2 regions of the Pseudomonas sp. DTU_2021_1001937_2_SI_NGA_ILE_001 genome follow, and region 2 is predicted to be linked to the other one. Evidence: riboswitches for the same ligand, from Rfam matches in the RefSeq annotation. Region 2 holds a riboswitch; the other holds the start of a gene.

Region 1 (4,773 bases), 870 kb from region 2:
GGCCCAGGCGGATGCCGGCGACCATCATGCGCCCACTGCGGAACATCGGGTCCGCCTCGGGCGCGCCCCAGCGTTGCAACACCGCGTCACGGCTGGCCGCGGGCAGCGCAGCGAAGGCCTGTCGGTAGTCCTTCAGGGCCAGGCTCTGTTGGCAGGGCCGCAGGTCGACGCTGTCGAGGTCATTGGTGACGCCGCCCAGCAAGCGCTGGATCAGCGCGCTGCCGCTGTCCGGCAGGTCCTCTACCGGGTAGCCCTGAGCCTGCAGGGCACGCAGGATGTTCAGGGCGGCACCCGGGGTATCAAGCCCCACGCCGTTGCCGATGCGCCCATCGCGGGTCGGGTAGTTGGCGAGAATCAACGCCACGCGTTTGTCCGGATTGGCGCGCCGCGCCAGTTCTATCCAGCGTCGCGCCAGCTGGGCGACGAAGTCCATGCGCTCGGGCTGGGCGCGGTAGCAGACCACGTCGGACTGGCTGCGCTCGCTGCGCCAGGCCAGGTCCTTGAAGCTGATCGGCCGGCTGATGATGCGCCCGTCCAGTTCCGGCAGGGCAATGTGCATGGCCAGGTCGCGGGCGCCCAGGCCCAGGTCGCTGGCCTGCCAGCCCGGCTCGTTGTCCTGGGCGCAGATCGCCTGGATGACCGGTACATCGCGACGGAACGGCCGCAGGTGCGGCGCCTCCGGCGTCGACTGGGCGAAACCGGTGGTGTTGAGTATCAGCGCCACCCCCGCTGTGTCGAAGAGGTCTTCCACCACCTGCAGACAGCCGGGCTCCTTGAGGCTGGCCACCGCAATGGGCAGTGGATTGAGGCCCTGGGCCTGCAGGCGCTGGCAGAACACATCGATGAACGCGGTATTGGCCGCCTGCAGGTGCGAGCGGTAGAACAGCAGGCCGGCGACCGGTGCGTCAGTGCTCCAGTCGGCTTGCCAGTCGGCCAGGGTGGCGGTGCCGTGCCGGGGGTGGTAGATCGCCGTACGCGGCAAGGCGCAGGGTTCGTCCCAAGGGTACTCGACGCCCAGCCAGCGGCTGGCGATGCAGTTGAACAGATTCAGCGCGTTATCCAGGCCGCCCTGGCGCAGGAACTGCCACAGCCGGTCACGCTCGGCGGCCGGTACGCTGCTCAGCTCGGACAGCTCCGGGTCCGGGCGGTCGTCGCCGGGCACCAGGATCACCTGCACGCCACGCTCGGCCAGCTCCATCAGGCGCTGCACGCCATAGCGCCAGTAGCCAATGCCGCCGTGCAGGGACAGCAGGATCAGCCGCGCATGCTGCAACACCTCTTCGACATACAAGTCCACCGAGGCGTGGTTCTGCACCTGCATCGGGTTGGCCAGACGCAGGCTGGGGTAGTCATCCGGCAGGCGCTGGGCGGCTTCGGCGAGCAGCGCCAGGCTGGAGTCGCCACTGCAGAGAATCACCAGCTCGGCGGGGCTCTGCCCGAGGTCGGCGATGCTGTCGTCCGGCACGAAACCGCCGGGCTGGGTCCTCAACAGGTGCATCGGTCAGGCCAGCGCGGCGTGCAGGCGTGCCTGGAGTTGCGCGGCGTCCAGGTCCTGGCCGATCAGCACCAGCTGGGTGGCACGCGGCTCATCGCTGCGCCAGGCGCGGTCGAAGTGCTTGTCGAAGCGAGTGCCTACACCCTGGATCAGCAGGCGCATCGGCTTGCCGGGAATCGCTGCGAAACCCTTCACACGCAGGATGCCGTGCTCGACCACCAGGCGGTTCAGGGCTTCGAGCAGCACGCTTTCCTGGGCTTCGGGCAGCTGAATGGAAATGGAGTCGAAGGCGTCGTGGTCGTGGTCATCGTCTTCACCTTCATGATGGCTGTCGTGGTGCGTCTTGCGCCCGTCGATGTGCACTTCAGACTCGGCGCCCACGCCAAGCAGCACATTCAGCGGCAGGCGGCCGCTGCTGGCTTCCACCACCTTGACAGCTGGCGGCAGTTCCTCGGCGACTTCGGCACGCACTGCGGCCAGGCCTTCGGCGTCGATCATGTCGGCCTTGTTGAGGATCACCAGGTCGGCGCTGGCCAGTTGGTCGGCGAACAGCTCGTGCAGCGGCGATTCGTGGTCGAGGTTCGGGTCCAGCTTGCGCTGCGCATCGACCTGGTCTGGGTAGGCGGCGAAGGTGCCGGCCTTGACGGCGGGGCTGTCGACCACGGTGATCACCGCATCGACGGTGCAGGCGTTGCGGATTTCCGGCCACTGGAAGGCCTGTACCAGGGGCTTTGGCAAGGCCAGGCCGCTGGTTTCGATGAGGATGTGATCGAGGTCGCCACGCCGCGCCACCAGCTCGCGCATCACCGGGAAGAACTCTTCCTGCACGGTGCAGCACAGGCAACCGTTGGCCAGCTCGTAGACACGCCCGCTGGCCTCCTCTTCGGTGCAGCCGATGGTGCATTGCTTGAGGATTTCGCCGTCGATGCCCAGTTCGCCGAATTCGTTGACGATCACCGCGATGCGCCGGCCTTCGGCGTTGTCGAGCATGTGCCGCAGCAGGGTGGTCTTGCCCGAGCCGAGGAAGCCGGTGACGATGGTGACGGGAAGCTTGGCCAGTGATTTCATCGAGTGCCCTTTGGCGGTTCGGCGGGCAGACGGGACGCCGACCGCGCACGATGCACGACCGGATTCGCCACCGGATCACCCCGCCCGGTTTGAGTGTGAATGCTTCGAGGCAGGTCTCCTGGCTTGCGGCGAGCCCGGCCGTCGGGCCCGGGCATTCGGTGCGCCTTCCCGCGCTGGCAGTGGCGTGGCACCGAACATGACCGCTTACAGTTGCGGGGGCAGCTGCGGCTTGTGCCCTGGCGGGGCCCGCATTCCCATTTTCAGCCCGCTCGCGCAGGCAACCTCAAAGGCGCAAGGCTACGCAGTGCCCAGCGGCAGGTCAACGTCGAGATTGACGCCCCGGCACGACCATGCTCTGCTACACACCTTGTTACGGGTGCCCCTCGCGGGGTGAAACGGGAAACCGGTGCTGCGCCGCTGCTGTCCGCGCGTCGCAAAGTCCGGTGCTGCCCCCGCAACGGTAAGCGAGCGAAAGGCCTATCCACTGTGCCGTTGGCATGGGAAGGCGGCCTTTGTCACGGCGCCCTGGCGCCCCTCGCCAGCCCGGAGACCGGCCCGCCACGAACCTTTCGATGACCTGCGGTGGGCGGGTGCATTCGCTGCCTGCCGGGCGTGCCCGGCGGTGCGTCTGCGCATGGCCTGCCCCTTTTGTACGAGGCAAGCCCCATGACCACCCTGAGCAGCAGCCCCGCTACCCGGACCACCGCCATCCCCCTCGGCCAGCGCCTGGTCGCCGCCACCAGCGCCATCCTGCTGGGCGCATGCCTGGTGTATTTCGCCGGCTTCTCGCACATCGACGCCGTACACAACGCCGCTCACGATACCCGCCACAGCGCGGCCTTCCCCTGCCACTGAGAATCCAGCCGATGTTCAAGCGAATCCTGCAAACCGCTGGTTTCAGCGGCCTGTTGGCGGCCCTGCTGCTGACCCTGGTACAGAGCCTGTGGGTCAGCCCGCTGATTCTCCAGGCCGAGACCTACGAAAGCGCGCCTGCCGCCCAGGCCCACGAGCACGCCGAGGGCAGCGCCGCCCACAGCCACGAGCATGACGAAGAAGCCTGGGCGCCACAGGACGGCTGGCAGCGCGTGCTGTCGACCGCGGCAGGCAATCTGGTGGTGGCGGTGGGCTTCGCACTGATGCTCGTCGGCCTGTATTCCCTACGTATGCCGGGCAGCACGCGGCAAGGCCTGCTGTGGGGGTTGGCGGGTTTCGCGGTGTTCGTCCTGGCGCCGACGCTCGGCCTGCCCCCGGAGCTGCCCGGCACTGCCGCCGCCGAACTGGGACAGCGCCAGACCTGGTGGATCTCCACGGCGGCCGCCACCGCCGCCGGGCTGGCACTGCTGGTATTCGGTCGCGGGCTGTGGCTGAAACTGCTGGGCGCCGCCTGGCTGCTGGGTCCGCACGTGATCGGCGCGCCGCAACCCACGGCCCATGCCAGCCTGGCCCCTGAAGCACTGGAAAGCCAGTTCATCGTCGCCTCGCTGCTGACCAACGCAGTGTTCTGGGTTGCACTGGGAGCCCTGACTGCCTGGCTGTTCCGCCGCGCCCATGTCGGCGAGCAATAAAAGCCAGTTGGCCATCGGCCTGGGTTGCCAGGCCGAGTGCAGCGCCGAGGCGCTACGCGCGCTGATCGACGCCAGCCTGGCCGAACAGGGCCTGAGCCTGGCGCAGGTCGGCGGCCTGGCCTGCATCGAACGACGCCGCGACACACCGGGCCTGCATGCCCTGGCTGCCGAGCTGGGCCTGCCGCTGGTGTTTTTCACTGCCGCGCAGTTGCAGCCCTTCGACGCACAGCTGAGCCATCGTTCGGCATTGGCGTTCAAGCACACCGGCTGCCACGGGGTGGCCGAAAGCGCGGCACTGGCCCTGGCCGCTCAGCTGAACGCTGGCACAGCACGGCTGCTGATCCCCTACCGCAAGAGCCGCCAGGCGACATTCGCCTTGGCAAGTGCTGGCTGATGCCCTCCAATGACGCCTGGCATGGCACGAGCCTGCTCGCTGCCAAGGGTTTTCCTGTTTTTTCGTGGAGTGAAGCGTGACTGTCTATTTCATCGGCGCCGGGCCCGGCGATCCGGACCTGATCACCGTCAAGGGCCAACGGCTGATCCAACAGTGCCCGGTGCTCATCTACGCCGGCTCGCTGGTGCCGTCCGCGGTCCTGGAGGGCCACAGCGCCGTGCAGGTGGTCGATAGCGCAGGGCTGCACCTGG
Region 2 (4,773 bases):
GCCGGCAGGTCGGTTTCATAGACATGCACGGCATTGGAGCCCTGGGGCTCCAGGCGTTTTTGCAACGAAGGCGAGTGCATCGCCGCCCCTCCCTGTGTGTCGATCCCTGCCCTTGTGATTCACCCGCTTCAGGCAGAGTTCAACGCCTCGCGTGCGACGCGCGTCTTTCGAGCATCTGTGCCACCTGATGGGCCAGCACGTCGAGGCTGAACGGCTTGGTCAGCAAGTGCATGTCAGGGCCGAGGAAGTCCTCGCGCTTGATCGCGCCCTCGGCATACCCGGTGAGGAACAATACCGGCAGCCTCGGGTACAGCTGCTGCAGCACCTCGGCCAGTTGCCGACCATTCATGCCGGGCAGGCCCACATCGCTGACCAGCAGGTCGAGGCTCGGAAGGTCGTCGAGCAGGCGCAGCGCCTCTTCGGCCTGACGTGCGACCACCACCTGGTAGCCAAGCTCTTGCAGCACTTCCTGATTGATCAGCCGCACCGAGTCGTCGTCTTCCACCAGCAGGATGGTCTGTCCATTGCCCGGTATGGCGGCCGAAGCCATGACTTCGGCGTCCTCGGTCCTGGTCACGCACTGCGGCAGGCTGATGGTCACCGTCGTGCCCTCGCCCTCCTCGCTGGCGATGCCCAGATGCCCGCCACTCTGGGTGGCGAAGCCATACACCATCGACAGGCCCAGGCCGGTGCCCTGGCCGATGGGTTTGGTGGTGAAGAACGGCTCCAGCACCTTGTCCAGCAGGCGACGAGGAATGCCGGCCCCGCTATCGCGCACGCTGATATCGACCATTTCCTGCCCACCCTTGCCAGGCTGCAGGCCGGTGGCGATGGTCAGCACGCCGCCGTCGGGCATGGCGTCGCGGGCATTGATCACCAGGTTGAGTACGGCATTTTCCAGCTGATTGGCGTCGGCCCAGATCCACGGATCCTCGCTGCACAACTGCAGCTCTACACGCACCTGCTCGGTGAGCAGACCTTCGAGCAGCTGCTGGAACGCCAGGATCAGGGTATTGACCTGCACCGGTCGGGAGTCCAGTGACTGGCGCCGAGAGAACGCCAGCAGACGCTGGGTCAGCGAGGCGGCACTCTGCGCCGAGCTGTACGCGGCATCCATGAAGCGTTCGACGCCGTCGAGCCGGCCTTTGCCCAGACGCAGGCGGATCAGCTCCAGGGCACTGATCACGCCGGTGAGCATGTTGTTGAAATCGTGCGCGATGCCGCCGGTCAGTTGCCCCACCGCCTCCATTTTCAGCGACTGGCGCAGTTGTTCTTCGGCCCGTGCGCGCTCGGCACTCTCGGCCTTGAGTTGCTGCAGGGCACTGTCCAATGCCTGGGTACGCGCCTGCACCTGGGTTTCCAGCTCGTCGGCGAAGCGGCGCAGCGACAGTTCCGCCTGCTTTTCCTTGTTGATGTCGACGATCACCGAGGCGGCGCCGATGATCTTGCCCTGCTCGCCGTACAGCGGCACGGCACTGACACGCATCCAGGACGGCATACCGTCTTCGAGGGTGTGACGAAACTCGATGCCATTGACCGGCACACCGCGCAGCGCCTGGGCGCCGGGGAACATGTCGCGCGGCAAGGGACTGCCGTGGTCATCCAGCGCCACCCAGCGCAGCGCGTTTTCCGGCGAGCGCGAGGGAATCAGGTCATCCGGCACGTAGCGCCGGTACAGTGGGTTGCGGATCAGGCTCTGGCCGTGTTCGTCCATGAAGCACACGCCGACCGGAATGTTTTCCAGCAGTGCTTGCAGGCGACCGCGCTCTTCGGCCAGTTCGGCCAGGCGGTCGCGCATATCGTACTGGCGGGCGCGGGCGTGCCAGCAGGCGGCGACCATGCTGAGCAGGGTGTTGAGGCTGAACGGGCGTTCCAGGACCACGACATGGCCGGCCTCCTCCGGCAACGCATGGTACGCCTGGTCGGCAGCGCCCAGCTTGCCAGGGGTCAGCAGCATGATGGGCACCTGCGACCATTCCGGCTGCGCGCGCAGCGCGGCGGCCAGGGTACAAGGATCGTCGCGCAGCGCCTGTTGAGTCAGCAGCAGCAGGCCGGTGTCGATACCGACGCGGCGTGCCACGGCCTGCAGGTCGTCGTACAGCTCGACGCGGTAGAACGGCAGAAGCAGCGCGCGGAGTTCTTCGGCCTGCGCGGGGTCTGGCGTGCAGAGCAGCAAGACGGGAGCAGTTTCAGCGGTCAACGGCAAAGGGCTCCATGAGCGAAGGCTTGGTCGAAAAGCGCCAAGGGGTCGAGGGCAGGCACGGCCAATGCCGGATCGGTCTCCCGCGACAGGATGGGGCCGAGGCGGACAGCCAAGCGGCGCGAGCATAGCCGGTAAGCGGGGAGTTTTGACACACAACACCAGGCTTTTATCCGCCCCCCCGGATATTTTCGGACCACCTGTCTGAAATCCGGGACCGCTGTACGTGTATTCGCCTCGGCCGGACAGATCGTTTACCATCGCCGCCGTCGGTTTCCGAGAGGAACTAACAGGGAATTCGCAGGCCGGCGTACAGGCCAAACCGAAACTGCCCCCGCAACTGTAGGCATCGAGCCGCTCCACACCGCCACTGGGCCACCCCGGGAAGGCCGGAAGCAGGCCATGACATGCCAGTCAGGAGACCTGCCGACACATTCGATCACTGACCGGCGGGGTGTCCGGGAAGGACATCCGCACCTGCGTTTCGGCAGGTCGGGTCGCACCTTGCCCGAGGGCATGCGACCGGGGTGTGTTTCCTTCGGTGCGCCGCCCGCTACCACCACGCAAGGAGACCGCGCCGCATGCCCACACCCCGCCTGTTGCTGCTCGCCGCCGCCCTGGGGTTCAGCGCCACGGCCCTGGCCGAGCCTACCCGCTACCCCCTGACCCTGGAAAACTGCGGCATGCCGCTGACCTTCACCCAGGCCCCGGGCCAGGTGGTGACCATCGGCCAGGCCGGCACCGAGATGCTCTATGCGCTGGGACTGGGCGAACGCCTGGCCGGCACCTCGCTGTGGTTCAACGATGTGGACCCGCGTTACCAGGCCGAGAACGACAAGGTCGAGCGCTTGGCAGACAACGCGCCGAGCTTCGAGGCGGTACTCGGCAAGCGGCCGGGCCTGGTACTGGTGCAACTGGAGTGGATGGTCGGCAAGCAAGGCGTGGTCGGCACCCGCGAGCAATTTCACGAACTGCACATCCCCACCTACCTGATGCCCTCCGACTGCGAAGGCAAGGACAACCTGGTCGGCGCCGACGGCACCCGGCTGGAAGCCTTCGGCATCGATACGCTGTACCAGAGCGTCGAACAGCTGGCGCAGATTTTCGATGTCCAGGAGCGCGGTCAGGCATTGGTCGCGCAACTTCGACAGCGCCTCGCGGCGGCAGTCGCCCATGCGCAGCACAATCGCCAGCGCGACCTTTCGGCGGTGTTCTGGTACTCCAGCGCCGACCTCGACATCGACCCCTACGTGGCCGGTCGCAAGGGTATCCCGGATTTCATGCTGAACAGCCTGGGCATGCGCAACATCGTCGAATCCGACGAGGAATGGCCAACCGTCGGCTGGGAACGCATCGCCAAGGCCAACCCCGACATCCTGGTGATCGCGCGCATGGACCGTCGACGCTTCCCGGCCGACGACTACCGCAAGAAACTCGAATTCCTCAAGCGTGACCCGGTGACCCGCAACATGGACGCGGTGCGTCACGACCGCATCGTGGTCATCGACGCCGAAGCCATGCAGGCCGGCCTGCGCCTGTTCACCGGCCTCGAAGAACTGGCAGCCGCCGCCGACCGCATCACGGGTGCGCGCTGAACATGCCACGCATCCTTGTGCACGGCCTGTGGGTGAGCGCCCTGCTGCTGGTGGCGATCATCGTCGGCGCCAGCATCGGTGAAACCCACATCAGCCCGCAGATGGTCGCGCAGATCCTGGCCAACAAACTCTGGCAGGCCGGTTACCCCGTCGATCCCATCGACGCAGGCATCATCTGGAACTACCGGCTGACCCGTGCCATCGTCGCCGCCGCCTGTGGCGCCGGCCTGGCGCTGTCCGGGGTGGTGCTGCAATCGCTGCTGCGCAACCCGCTGGCCGAACCCTACCTGCTGGGCATTTCCGCCGGGGCTTCCACCGGCGCGGTACTGGTGGCGCTGCTGGGTCTGGGCGCCGGGGCAATTTCCCTGTCGACCGGAGCCTTCGTCGGCGCGGTGGCGGCCTTCGCCATGGTCAGCCTGCTGGCGCGCTCGTCGCAGCGTGCGAATGCCGCCAGCCACATCATTCTGGCGGGCATTGCCGGCTCGCAGCTGTTCAATGCCCTGACCTCGTTCCTGATTACCAAATCGGCCAGTTCCGAGCAGGCGCGCGGCATCATGTTCTGGCTGCTGGGCAATTTCAGTGGCGTGCGCTGGCACTCGGTGGCCCTGGCCGTACCCGTGGTGCTGGCCGGGTTGCTGGTGTGCCTGTGGCATCGGCGCGCCCTGGATGCCTTCCTGTTCGGCAGCGACTCGGCGGCCTCGCTGGGCATCGCGGTACGGCGCGTGCAGGTATCGTTGATCGGCTGCACCGCACTGGTCACCGCCGTGCTGGTGTCGATCGTCGGCTCCATCGGCTTCGTCGGCCTGGTCATCCCGCATGCGGTGCGCCTGCTGGTGGGCGTACGGCACGCCAGGCTGCTGCCGCTCAGCGCCCTGTGCGGTGCACTGTTCCTGATCGCCGCCGACGTGCTGTCGCGCACCCTCATCAAGGGCCAGACCGTGCCGGTGGGCGTCATCACCGCGCTGATCGGCGCGCCGG

What was found. A riboswitch is a leader RNA that binds a small molecule or an ion and turns the genes downstream of it on or off. The one in region 2 is predicted to bind cobalamin.
Region 1: another riboswitch for cobalamin. It lies ahead of cobW (cobalamin biosynthesis protein CobW); the one in region 2 lies ahead of RRX38_RS01285 (ABC transporter substrate-binding protein).

The regions. Positions count from the first base shown of each region.
Region 1 covers NZ_CP135971.1:1,175,850-1,180,622, forward strand. The annotation lists gene cobN (cobaltochelatase subunit CobN) at 1-1,498, opposite strand, end outside; gene cobW (cobalamin biosynthesis protein CobW) at 1,502-2,563, opposite strand; cobalamin riboswitch at 2,654-2,864, opposite strand; cobalamin riboswitch at 2,921-3,137, shown strand; gene RRX38_RS04570 (CbtB domain-containing protein) at 3,230-3,418, shown strand; gene RRX38_RS04575 (CbtA family protein) at 3,430-4,128, shown strand; gene RRX38_RS04580 (cobalamin biosynthesis protein) at 4,112-4,522, shown strand; gene cobM (precorrin-4 C(11)-methyltransferase) at 4,599-4,773, shown strand, end outside.
Region 2 covers NZ_CP135971.1:302,188-306,960, reverse strand. The annotation lists gene RRX38_RS01295 (MFS transporter) at 1-80, opposite strand, end outside; gene RRX38_RS01290 (ATP-binding protein) at 140-2,200, opposite strand; cobalamin riboswitch at 2,454-2,646, shown strand; gene RRX38_RS01285 (ABC transporter substrate-binding protein) at 2,782-3,795, shown strand; gene RRX38_RS01280 (FecCD family ABC transporter permease) at 3,798-4,773, shown strand, end outside.